One region of the Thermochromatium tepidum ATCC 43061 genome, then DNA from elsewhere that is predicted to be linked to it. Evidence: predicted binding sites of a transcription regulator. Region 1 holds the regulator's gene; each other region holds the start of a gene.
What was found. The regulator FliA, encoded in region 1, starts transcription of late flagellar genes. The targets are predictions, from matches to a motif close to GCTAAAGTTNNNNNNNNNNCNGCCGATA.

Region 1 (3,673 bases):
AGCGACTTGAGCCGCTCGGTCTCCTGACCCGTCTGGATCAGGAAGTCATCGAGCTCGCGGGCCAGCTCGCGGAACTCGTCGACCGACAGCTCGCGATGGCGAAATCGGTTCCACTGTTCGCGTAAAACCCCCGAACGCCCGTGGAGCGATTCGGCGATGGGCATGGACTCGTCAAGCGCATTGAGTGTGCGATGAGTCGCCTGTTCAGTCATGGAGACGACGTAGTTCAGGCGCTCCTTGGCGTCCGGGATCTCGTCGCGGCTCAGTTCGATCAGACGCGCGTCACCACGGAAGCTTTTGAGGGCCTCGTGGAGTTCGCGCGTAAGCTTGCCGAGCTCCTCGAAGAGCTCGCGCTCGTAGGGCAGACGCAGCTGCCGGATGATGTCATCGGCCTCCGAGCGCTGCCCCTTCTCCAGGCACTCGACCAGTTGCCGCGCCAGATCCAAATGGAGATTCAAGCGTTCTTCATCGGTATCCATCGACTCATCCCTGTGCCTCGATGCGTTCGAAGATCTTGTCGATCTTTTCCTTCAGGGTCTCAGCTGTAAAGGGTTTGACGATATAACCGTTGACACCGGCCTGGGCGGCCTCGACGATCTGGTCGCGCTTGGCCTCAGCCGTGACCATGAGCACGGGCAGCGACTTGAGCATGGGATCGGCGCGCACGGCCTTGAGCAGCGCGATGCCTTCCATGTTGGGCATGTTCCAGTCGGTGATCAGAAAATCAAAGCCACCCCCCTTGAGCATCGGCAAGGCGGTGCTGCCATCGTCGGCCTCTGCCGTGTTGTTGAAACCCAGATCGCGCAACAGGTTCTTGATGATGCGTCTCATGGTGGAGAAATCGTCCACGATGAGGATTTTCATGCCTTTGTCCATGCCATGCTCCACATGGAATCTGTGTTGGTTTGAGAATTCAGGCGTCCGGTCGCCCTACTTGGATCCAGTCGCTCAAACGGCCCCGCAGACGATGCAGGGCCTGACTGCGAATCTGGCTCACGCGCGATTCGGTGACGTCGAGGATAGCGCCGATCTCGCGCAGATTGAGTTCTTCGTCATAATAGAGCGCGAGTACCAAACGCTCGCGTTCCGGCAAGTCAGCCAGCGCCTCGGCCAGGGCAGCCGCGAACTCCTCACGCTCCAGCTGTTCGGTCGGCGTGGCGCCCCCACCCGGCAGCAGGCGGTCGCTGTCGGCGTCATCGCCGAACAGATCCTCCAACCCCAGGATCTGGCAACTGGCACTATCCTGCAACATGCCATGATAGTCGTCGAGTGTGACACCCAGTGCCTCGGCGATCTCGCGATCATTGGCTGAGCGCCCCTCACGCGCCTCGATCTGGCGAATCGCCTCGGCGATGCGCCGGCTGTTGCGATGCACAGAGCGCGGGGTCCAGTCGGCGCGTCTCAACTCGTCGATCATGGCCCCCCGGATCCGGATACCGGCATAGGTGGCGAAGTTCGCGCCCTGCCCCGACTGGAACTGGCGCGCGGCCTCGATCAGACCAACCATGCCGGACTGTATCAGGTCCTCGACCTGAACCGAGGCCGGCAGACGCGCCATCAAATGATGCGCGATGCGCCGCACCAAGTCGACATGCTCGGACACCAGCCGCGCCGTCTCCTCACCGGCGCTCGCATATCCAGTCCGAGAGCGACTCCGGATCATCAGACGCCTTGTTGCAATAGACGCTCAACAAAGAAGCCAATGCCACCGACATCGGTCACCCCAACGCGCCCTGCATCGATCCGGCGCGCTAGATCGCTGAAGACGCGACCGGACGGACTGCCCGGATAGAGGCTGACCACCGGCTGACGTCTCTGCACCGCCAGACGCAGCTTGTCGTCCACAGGGATCATGGCGGCCGGCTCCAGCACCACGTCCGGCAAATAGTTGGCGCAGACAGACGAGAGTTTGCGCATCAAACGCTGGCCAGACTCGCTGTCGCGCAGCATATTGCAGATGATCCGAAAACGACGCACCCCGTGCTCCTGATGGAGAACCTTGATCAGCGCATAGGCGTCTGTCAAGGAGGCCGGTTCGTCACAGACCACCACGAACACCTGCTGCACGGCCTTGCAGAAACTCGTGACCGAGTCATGGACACCAGCGGCGGTGTCGACGACCAGGATGTCGAGGGGTTTATCGTAGCTGCTGAAGGCGCGGATCAACCCTAGATGTTCTGCCGGGCTCAGGTTGGCCATGGACGCGATCCCCGAGGCCGAGGGTACCAGCAGCAAGCCGTCCGGACCCTGGATCAGGACATCCTCCAGGCGCTCGACGCGCCCGGCGACCAGGTCGTGCAGGGTCTTGGTCGGGCGTAATCCTAACATCAGGTCGGCATTGGCCAGACCCAGATCGGCGTCAAAGAGCATGACGTTGCGTCCCAGCCGGGCCAGGGCCACGGACAGATTGACCGCGACATTGGTCTTGCCGACACCACCCTTGCCGCTGGAGATGGCGATACTCTGAAAAGGCCGGTTCCTAGTAGGCTGCATGCATGGATTTCCTGAAGGGGACTACGGACTCCAACACGAGGCTGTCGCGTGTCGTGACGCACTGGGGACCGAGCGTCCGTGCGGCTGGGGTCTTGGACGCTGAGGGTCTGGAAGGAGGCTCGGACTCGTCGCGCGGCGCAAACCAGTGAGCCTCGATCCCGGCGGGTGCGGATGCCGCGGCCATCTGCACCGCTGGCTGGAGTCGTGGACTCGGCTCGCCCAGCGCTAGGCGCGTCAGATGCGCCGTGTCGGCCGGATGGAAGTCTTCCTCGATGCGCTGTCCGTCGCTCTGGAAGACCAGACCCAGCTGCTGTTCCAGCAGCACTGAGAGGATCTCGCCGAACCGTTCGGCCTCGTCGATCTTGGTCAGCACCAAGGCCGAGGGCTCGCAGCCTTGAAAGGCCCGAAGCACCTGACGCAGCACACTGGCCTGATGGGTCGCCGGGATCACCAGCCAGGTCTCGACCTCGACCAGGTGACGAATCTGGGCAAAGGGCTTGTGCTCGGCCGCGTCGCGCGCCGAACGCCCGGCGGTGTCGACCAGAATGAGATGACCGCTGGCGCAGCGACCGGCCAGACCGATGAGATCGCGTTCGCTCTCCAGTAGCATGACAGGCACGCCGGCCATCTGGCCAAAGACCTGGAGCTGCCTGTGTGCGCCGATGCGCTGACGGTCGAGCGTGACCAGTGTCACTGAGTCTGCACCCAGACGCCGGATGCGACGTAGGGCGAGCCGACACAGGGTTGTGGTCTTGCCCGCGCCTGTTGGACCAACGAGCGCCAGCACGCCGCCGTGCTCCAGTACATTGGGCGACACACTTGCGATCGAGGCTGAAAGTCGTGCGCGCAGACGGCCCCAGGCCTCCTCGGGCGTCTGCTCCTCCTGGATGCCGCCGACGAGCGAACGCACGAGCGTGTCGTCGAATCCACACTCGACGAGCCGCTCAGCGATCCCGGCGGCGAGCGGATGACGCACGGCCCATTGATCGCGTTCGCTCAGACCCTGCTGTTGTGCCAGCAGGGCGCGCAGATCGCGCAGTTCACGGCGCATCGCGGCCAGTTCGGAATCGGCGACGCTCGGGCGCGCCGCGCGAGGCACGCCGGGGCGCGTCTGTGCGGTCTGTTCGGACGGGACCTCGGTCGCCGCCACCACCTCCAGCAGTCCGTCAACGCGACGGCT
Region 2 (3,673 bases), 550 kb from region 1:
GGGGCTTGAAGGCGTGTTTCCGGTTGAGGCACCTGCGGGCTCAGGCCGTACACCGGGTTGGGGGCGTGGCTGTGGGGTAGGAGGTGGCGCGTTGGCTCGCTGTTCGCCGGCTGGATGACTCGTGGGTGACGCGCTCGGTGGAGTCACTGTCTGGACACGCAGACGCTGGGCGAGCATGAGCAACTGGGCCTTGAGATCCAGCTTTAGCTCGCTCGACCAGGCCGGATCCATCGCGGTCCGTGCCAGCAACGCCTCCAGCCAGAGTCCGGAGCGACTGACGGCGGTCAACAGTCGTTCGGGGTCGGTAAGATCGGTGGCGCTGACCAGGTGGTCAATCAAGGTGGTAACGGCATGCTGGATCTGAATGGGGCCCGTCGTCTCCTCGGGTGGCGGTGCCGGCGGCATCAAGGGCTTTGGAACCACAGCCTGATCGGGCCCGATCGCTCTTGCCAGTTGGGCTTTGATGTTCTCCAGGGTGGCGGCAAGCGGACGGGATTCGGGCCAGTACTGCCTGAACTGCTGCCTGAGCCATTCACGCGAGCCGGCCAAGGCCGTTGGGTTCGAACCTGTTGTGGGTACCGAACGATCCGCCGGTGGAAGGAGCTTCAGGATGAGCGTCGAACCCGTGGCGACGACCTCGGCGCGCAGGGGTGGCGGTGTACCGGCCGCCGTCCCTTCGCCGCTGGTGGCCTGGAGCGCCTTCGCCGGCAGGGCGGCGGTCAATTGCACACGGACGTCATTGGTCCAGGTCGCCGATCCCACGAGCGGACGCAATTGCGCTTCGATCAGGTCTGGGCCGAGGGATCGGGTTGGAATGAGCTCGACCTGCATCCCAACCTGGAGTCGGGCGATCAGTTCGCTTGCAACAGCGGACTGCACTCGCCTACCGATAACCGTGGCGGTTGCAGCGACACCGGACGGCTGGAGGCCAAGGGGTTCGCTCATGGGCACCCCGAGTCTCTCATGCCTGACTGAGGGTGCGTCCGCGCCGACCACCCGTAGCGGTCCGGCCCCGTGGATCATAGGTGGTTGTACTGGCGTCCTCGCCCTTGAGCAGATGTAGCATCATGGCCACGCGCCGCTGGTCACGTTCGATCAGACGCGCATTCTCGGCGTTGAGTCGGTTACAACGGCGGGTGTGTTCGAGCAGGGTCGACCAGCGTGCCCCAAGCTGGCCGGCCTGGTCGTGCTTCTGGAGGAATTGCTCGATACCTGCGGGTGTGAAGCCAAAGCCAGCGGCCTCGACCCAGTATTTCTGCTGGACGGTCTCGTTCTCCAGACGAACCAAGATCTCTCGCTTCGAATCGACGACCCGCTGGAGATGATCGGGATCCCTGGACTCGATCGCCTGCAGTTCCTCCAGCATCAGTTCCTCAAGACGGCGCATGCACTCGAGGGCGCGATCCAGCGAGACGGCGAAGTCCTTTGGATCATCCGCGTGCGCGCCTGGAGCGGGCGTATCCTGGGTGCTCAAGCGAAAGCCCCCTCGAACTCGAGCATCCGCCGGGCCAGACGCTGGCTGTCGATCTCGTAGCGCCCCTCGGCGAGGGCTGCTTTGATCTCGGCGACGCGCACACTGTTGAAGGGCGGATCCTGGGCGCCACCGCGCACGGCGCTCAGGGTCTTGGCGGTCTCGGTGAGTGTCACGGATTCGCCCACCGCGCCCTTGGGACTGGTCAAGGTCGGTTCCGACGCCGAGGGGGTGCTACCGCGCGGCTTGCTCCCGGCGGACGGTCCGTCGGTACGCAGGTTGTTTCCAATAGGAAGCTTGATATCCATGGGCTGGATCCTGGGTCGATTGGGACACGCCTATGAATATCGGCGATTGGGCGGAAAACTGTAGTGCATGGCGGTGTCTTTGTTGTCGTTCGGAGGCGCTCATGTGCCATCATAAACCGACACGTACTGCGCCGGAAGGCTCGACATAGCCCTCGACGACACGTTTCGATGAGCTGTTGCGCACCCGGATGCGCGCGCCCTCGCCGCCGTCTTCCAGGGCAATGCCCTTCATGCGCACGACTAGGCCGGGACGCGCCGAGAAGAGCGTCACCTCCTGGCCACGTTTGACGACTCGTCGCTGGGTGACATGGGCGCTGGTGAGCACCTGACCGGGAACCAGGTGCCGGCGCGAGGTCATCCCAACCACGGCCTCAGGTTCGGTGAAATAACCATTGGTGAGTCCCGAGACCGCTTGACGCTCCAGGCGAATGTCCTCGGGCTGAATCACCTGCTGGCGCGCGATCGGGCGGTCGACGACTAAGACCTCGGCATGGCGTTCGATCCGTGCTGGGATGAACACCGACCAGCTCACGGGATCGGAACAGCGGACGTTGATGGTGGTCTGGCCTTCGGTGCGCGCCCCTGGGGCGAACTGGGCAGTCGGTGGATGGGCACAGCGTGTCAGTTGCAAGCGGCTGTCGAGTTGGCCGATCTCGATCTCAACCTCCTGACCGTCTGCCGCCTTGATCATGGTCGCAGCAAATTGACGTGCCGTGTTTAGGATGCGCGTGATGGATTCGCTCTCGGAGGCCAGTGTCGGCTGGCAGAATCCAGCGGCGAGCAGCGCGTACCCGAGTAGGCACGGTAGGTGCACCCGTGTCGGATTTGAGTGTTTGGTCGTCCTGAGCGTTGTCGCTGTCATGATTTCGACTCCTCGCATGGCATATTTGACTGAAATCATGCATGAAATGCGCCGCCTCGATCTGGTCGCTTGGCGGACAAAGGGTTACCGTTCAGGGTACGTCGAGCCGCTCCCTGACTGCTACACTGGCCACCAGTGCGCCTGGACGAGATCTTGTCGTGTGACAATCAAGAGGGTGTGGTTGAGATGAGCCAATTTATCGATGACATCGATCAGCGGACCCGCCTGGTCGGGCAGAACCGCATGGAGCTATTGCTGTTTTATCTCGGTGGTCAGCAGATCTTCGGCATCAACGTCTTCAAGGTCCGGGAGGTCATCGCCAAGCCGACCCTGAGGCATCTTCCAGGCTCCAGCCCCATGGTCTGCGGCGTGGCCAACATCCGCGGGCGCACGGTCTCGGTGATCGATCTGGCGCGTGCCATCGGCTTTGATCCCATGCCGGTCGATCAAAACAACGACGCCAAGGTGATTGTGACCGAGTTTAACCGCTCGGTGCAGGGATTCTGGGTCTCGGCGGTCGACCGTATCGTCAATCTCAATTGGGAGACGATCAAACCGCCGCCGCGCGGCACCGAGCGTGAGAGCTATCTGGTCGCCGTCACCGAGGTGGATGGCCATCTGGTCGAGATCATCGACGTCGAGCGGGTCTTTGCGCAGATCAACAACCTGAACCTCGATGTCTCAGGCGAGATCCAGACCCTGGCCAAGCAAGTGCCGCATGACAGACACATCCTGATCGTGGATGACTCACTCGTGGCGCGCAAGCAGATCGAGCGCTCGATCAGCGAGCTGGGATTTCGAACCGAGAGCCGCGCCGACGGCAAGGCGGCACTCGAATATCTGGAGGAGCTGGCCGCCGCCGACCGGGTCAAAGACTCGATCGAGCTGGTGATCACTGACATCGAGATGCCGCGCATGGACGGCTATACCCTGACCCGCAAGATCCGCGAAAATGCCAAGCTCAAGGATCTGTGCGTCATTCTGCATTCCTCACTGAGCGGTCAGTTCAATATTGATATGGTCAAGCGTGCT
Region 3 (3,673 bases), 250 kb from region 1:
ACGTCTCCTTCGACACCGCGCGCCAAGACGAGGTCGGTCAATTGATGCGCGCCCTACAGGGCATGGCTGAGCGCCTGCGCGACATCATCGGGCATCTACATGTTGCGAGCAGTGATCTCTATGCCTCGGCCAGCGACATGGTACGTCTGGCCGAGGACAGCAAGATCCGATTCGATCGCCAAAAGGCCGAGACCGCAACTGTCGATAACGCGGTCATGTACCTGGCCAATACTGCCCAGCAGGTCGCCGCCAACACCAGCCGCGCCGTCGAGGTGACCACCGATGCCCATCAGCGCATCGAACACAGCCGCCGCATCCTCGATCGAACCACTCAGATCATTGCAACCGTTCCATCAGACTTACTCATTCCTGCTCACACAGGAATGAAGCTGACTTCCTGCTTCGCAGAGGCCGGTTTCGTCTTGAGCGTGCGCCCAAGACCAGAGCCCGCCTCTCCACAGGCCGTCACCGAGCAATCAGCGTGTCGCTGAAAGGGCTGGCAGCCGCCAACCGAACTCTCGGCCACCTTTTTCAGATTGATCGCCGCGTTCGCATCGCGATCGTGGATACTTCCGCAATCCGGACACGTCCACTCACGCACCGACAGCGGCAAATCGTCGAGCTTGTGCCCACACGCCGAGCACGTCTTGCTGCTCGCAAAGAAGCGATCGGCCACCACCACGACGCCGCCGCGCATCGCCGCCTTGTATTCCAACTGCCGACGGAACTCGAAGAATCCCATGTCGGCGATGGATCGCGCCAGATGGCGGTTCTTCATCATGCCGCGCACGTTCAGGTTCTCGATGCAGATGGTATGAAACCGGCGCGTGAGGTTGGTGGTGAGCTTGTGCAGCGCATCCGAGCGGATGTTGGCGATCCTGGCGTGCAGCTTTGCCAGTCTGGCCCTAGCCTTCTTGCGGTTGGCCGAGCCTTTTTGCTTGCGACTCAGGCTGCGCGAGAGCCTGCGCAATCGGTCCAGCAGCGCCTTGTGGGGTTTTGGACCTGGGATGGTCTCTCCCGTCGAGAGCGTTGCGAGTGCTGACACGCCCAGATCGACGCCTGCCGCGCCTTGGTTTTCGGCCTTGGGCAGGTGCGAGGTGTCGGGCGTGTCCACGGTGATGCTGACGAACCAGCGGTCGGCCACACGGGAGACGGTGGCCGACATGAGCTTGCCAGCAAAACGCAACGACTCGCGCATGCGTACCCAGCCCAGATGGGGGATGCGAATGCGGCAGCCGTCGATGTCGAACTGGTCGTTGGTGAGCGTGAAGCGGTCGTGCACGCCCTTCTTGCGAAACTGCGGATAGCGGGCACGACCGGCGAAGAAGTTCTGGAACGCCTGACCTAACTGGATGATAGCCATCTGCGGCGCATTCTTCGTGACTTCGAGCATCCAAGGGAACTGCTCGCGCTTGATGGCGTTCAACTGGCGGCGCAATGACTGCTGCGAAGGCTTGGGCAGGCTAGGGTCGGCTTTCCATGCCTCGTACTGGCGCTTCCACTCGGCCAGCGCCCAGTTGTAGGCAGAGCGGGCTGTGCCAGCGGCGCGAGCGAAATACGTCGCCTGCACGTTGTTCGGATCGAGCGCGATGCGGTGGGCAATCAGCACTGTGCGGCCTCCACAGAGGACACACCCCCAAGAACTCGGCGGCCTCTTGGATGCTGACCATCTTGCGGACATGTAGATATTACAACATTCTCGCAAAAAAGTTAAACTATTAACGAAGCTGGTCGGGCCCTCGCTCAAGAGATCGATCAGGCGGCTGAGGCCGTGCTGGGTCTGGCTGAGCAGAGCCAATCCATGGGCAAGGTGCTTGGGGTGATCCGCGAGATCGCCGATCAGACCAATCTGCTGGCCCTAAACGCCTCGATCGAGGCCGCCCGTGCCGGCGAGCAGGGGCGCGGTTTTGCCGTGGTCGCCGACGAGGTGCGTCAGCTCGCCCAGCGTACCCAGCGCTCGATCGCCGAGATCGAGGCCCTGATCGAGGCGCTCAGAAAGAGCTCCCGCTCCGCGGTCGAGGTGATCCAGACCAATCGCGACCGCGCCCAGCAAAGCGTCGATCACTATGGCCAGGCGGTCCAAAACCTAGATGCCTTTGCCGAGGCGGTGGTGGCCCTGACCACTACGACCCATCAGATCGCCGCCGCCGCCGAGGAGCAGAGCCGCATGGCCGAGGAGATCGCCGTGGCCATCGATCAGATCGCGGCCCTGGCCCAGGATCATGCCCAGGCGGCTGAATTGGGATTCGGACAGGGAGAACGCCTCAGCGACCTCTCCCGGGCCCTCCGCGAACAGGTGGCCTACTTCCGGCTAAACTGAATCCAGTGTTGGAATCGCGAGAGACCCCATGCAACAGCGTAAGACCAAGACTTGGGTCCCCCTGCATGCGGGGCTGACGGTGAGCGAGGCACTGGCCGAGATCCTGTGCCACGATTTCCAGGTCATGCTGTCCTGGGAGGATCAGGCGCGTACCTGGGACAACACCGAGGGCGTGCATCAGATGCGGGTCAGCTCGCGACGGATGCGCGCCGCCCTGTCGGCCTTCCGTACCGCGGTGCCCAAGACCGTCAGCCAACCCTGGAGCGATGAACTGCGCTGGATCGCCAACCAGCTCGGTCCGGCGCGGGATCTGGATGTCTTCATCGACGAGGGTCTGGCGTCCGTCCGCCACCGGCTGCCACTGAGCGGCGGCGAGCGGTTGGAGGCGCTCGCGAGGCAACGGCGGGCACTGGCCTATGAGTCGGTACGTGCGATGCTCGACAGCGAACGCTACTTGGCCTTCAAGCTGGACTTTCCAGACTGGTTCGGACAGGCGGCCTGGACCCGGGCCGAGCTATCGCCGCGGGAGCGTCACAGGCTCGCGCGCTCGATCGCGCACTATGCGCGCAAGCGCTTGGATCGGCTCATGCACCATGTGTTGGAGGCAGGACTGGGCGTGGATCGCGACGATCCGAGGCAGATGCATCTATTGCGCATCGAATGCAAGAAACTGCGGTATGCCGCCGAGTTCTTCGCCCCCATCGTCCCGGGGCTCGACGACTTCATCGATCGCCTGAAAGGGCTCCAGGACCTCTTGGGCGCACTCAACGACGTGGCGGTCACATCCGAGCTACTTGCCGATCTGCTCGCAGAGGAATCCGACCGCGAGGTCATCCGCTATGCGGGTGCCCTGATCGGCTGGCGTACTCATCAGGCTTACGATCTCCTGAAGGACTTCGAGGAGCGGTGGCGCGAGTTTCGGCGCAGCGAGCGGCCATGGTGACACCCTGGCCGGCGCGCCTTGAGGAAACGCTGATTGATTCCATTCGTGGCCAAATCCTCTCCTGCAACTTATCGATTTCGTAGGAGCGGCTTCAGCCGCGATTGAGAGGCACGCGATCTATTCAGCGTTTCCCTAAAGATAGAGCGGCGCCATCCGCCGCCAGTGATAGCCCTGATGGGCGCGACCATCCCATTCGTGCAACGCATGCCAGATCCCCTTGTCCCACAGAATCCGGCTTAGATAGCGATTGTTGTCGAGGAAGGGATCCTCCCGTCCGATCACCAGGACGATATCCATCCGACGGAGCGCCGCCAGCCGATTCGGGCAGCCAAGGCCCGGCAGATAATGCACGGGCGTGTGGAAATAGATGAGATCGTCGCGATAGCCATCGAAGAGATCGCGGAAGTGCT

Region 2: a site for FliA is predicted at 1,817-1,844, ahead of flgM (flagellar biosynthesis anti-sigma factor FlgM). Genes of this name have one in related genera too.
Region 3: a site for FliA is predicted at 1,742-1,769, ahead of E6P07_RS09970 (methyl-accepting chemotaxis protein). Genes of this name have one in related genera too.

What each region holds. Positions count from the first base shown of each region.
Region 1 covers NZ_CP039268.1:2,417,378-2,421,050, forward strand. Annotated here, with positions in the region: gene E6P07_RS11135 (protein phosphatase CheZ) at 1-479, opposite strand, end outside; gene cheY (chemotaxis response regulator CheY) at 484-864, opposite strand; gene E6P07_RS11145 (RNA polymerase sigma factor FliA) at 914-1,663, opposite strand; gene E6P07_RS11150 (MinD/ParA family protein) at 1,663-2,493, opposite strand; gene flhF (flagellar biosynthesis GTPase FlhF) at 2,480-3,673, opposite strand, start outside.
Region 2 covers NZ_CP039268.1:1,865,702-1,869,374, reverse strand. Annotated here, with positions in the region: gene fliK (flagellar hook-length control protein FliK) at 1-945, opposite strand, end outside; gene E6P07_RS08465 (flagella synthesis protein FlgN) at 962-1,474, opposite strand; gene flgM (flagellar biosynthesis anti-sigma factor FlgM) at 1,471-1,779, opposite strand; gene flgA (flagellar basal body P-ring formation chaperone FlgA) at 1,889-2,641, opposite strand; gene E6P07_RS08450 (chemotaxis protein) at 2,828-3,673, shown strand, end outside.
Region 3 covers NZ_CP039268.1:2,165,234-2,168,906, forward strand. Annotated here, with positions in the region: gene E6P07_RS09960 (HAMP domain-containing protein) at 1-491, shown strand, start outside; gene E6P07_RS09965 (RNA-guided endonuclease InsQ/TnpB family protein) at 374-1,609, opposite strand; gene E6P07_RS09970 (methyl-accepting chemotaxis protein) at 1,772-2,320, shown strand; gene E6P07_RS09975 (CHAD domain-containing protein) at 2,349-3,263, shown strand; gene E6P07_RS09980 (esterase family protein) at 3,396-3,673, opposite strand, start outside.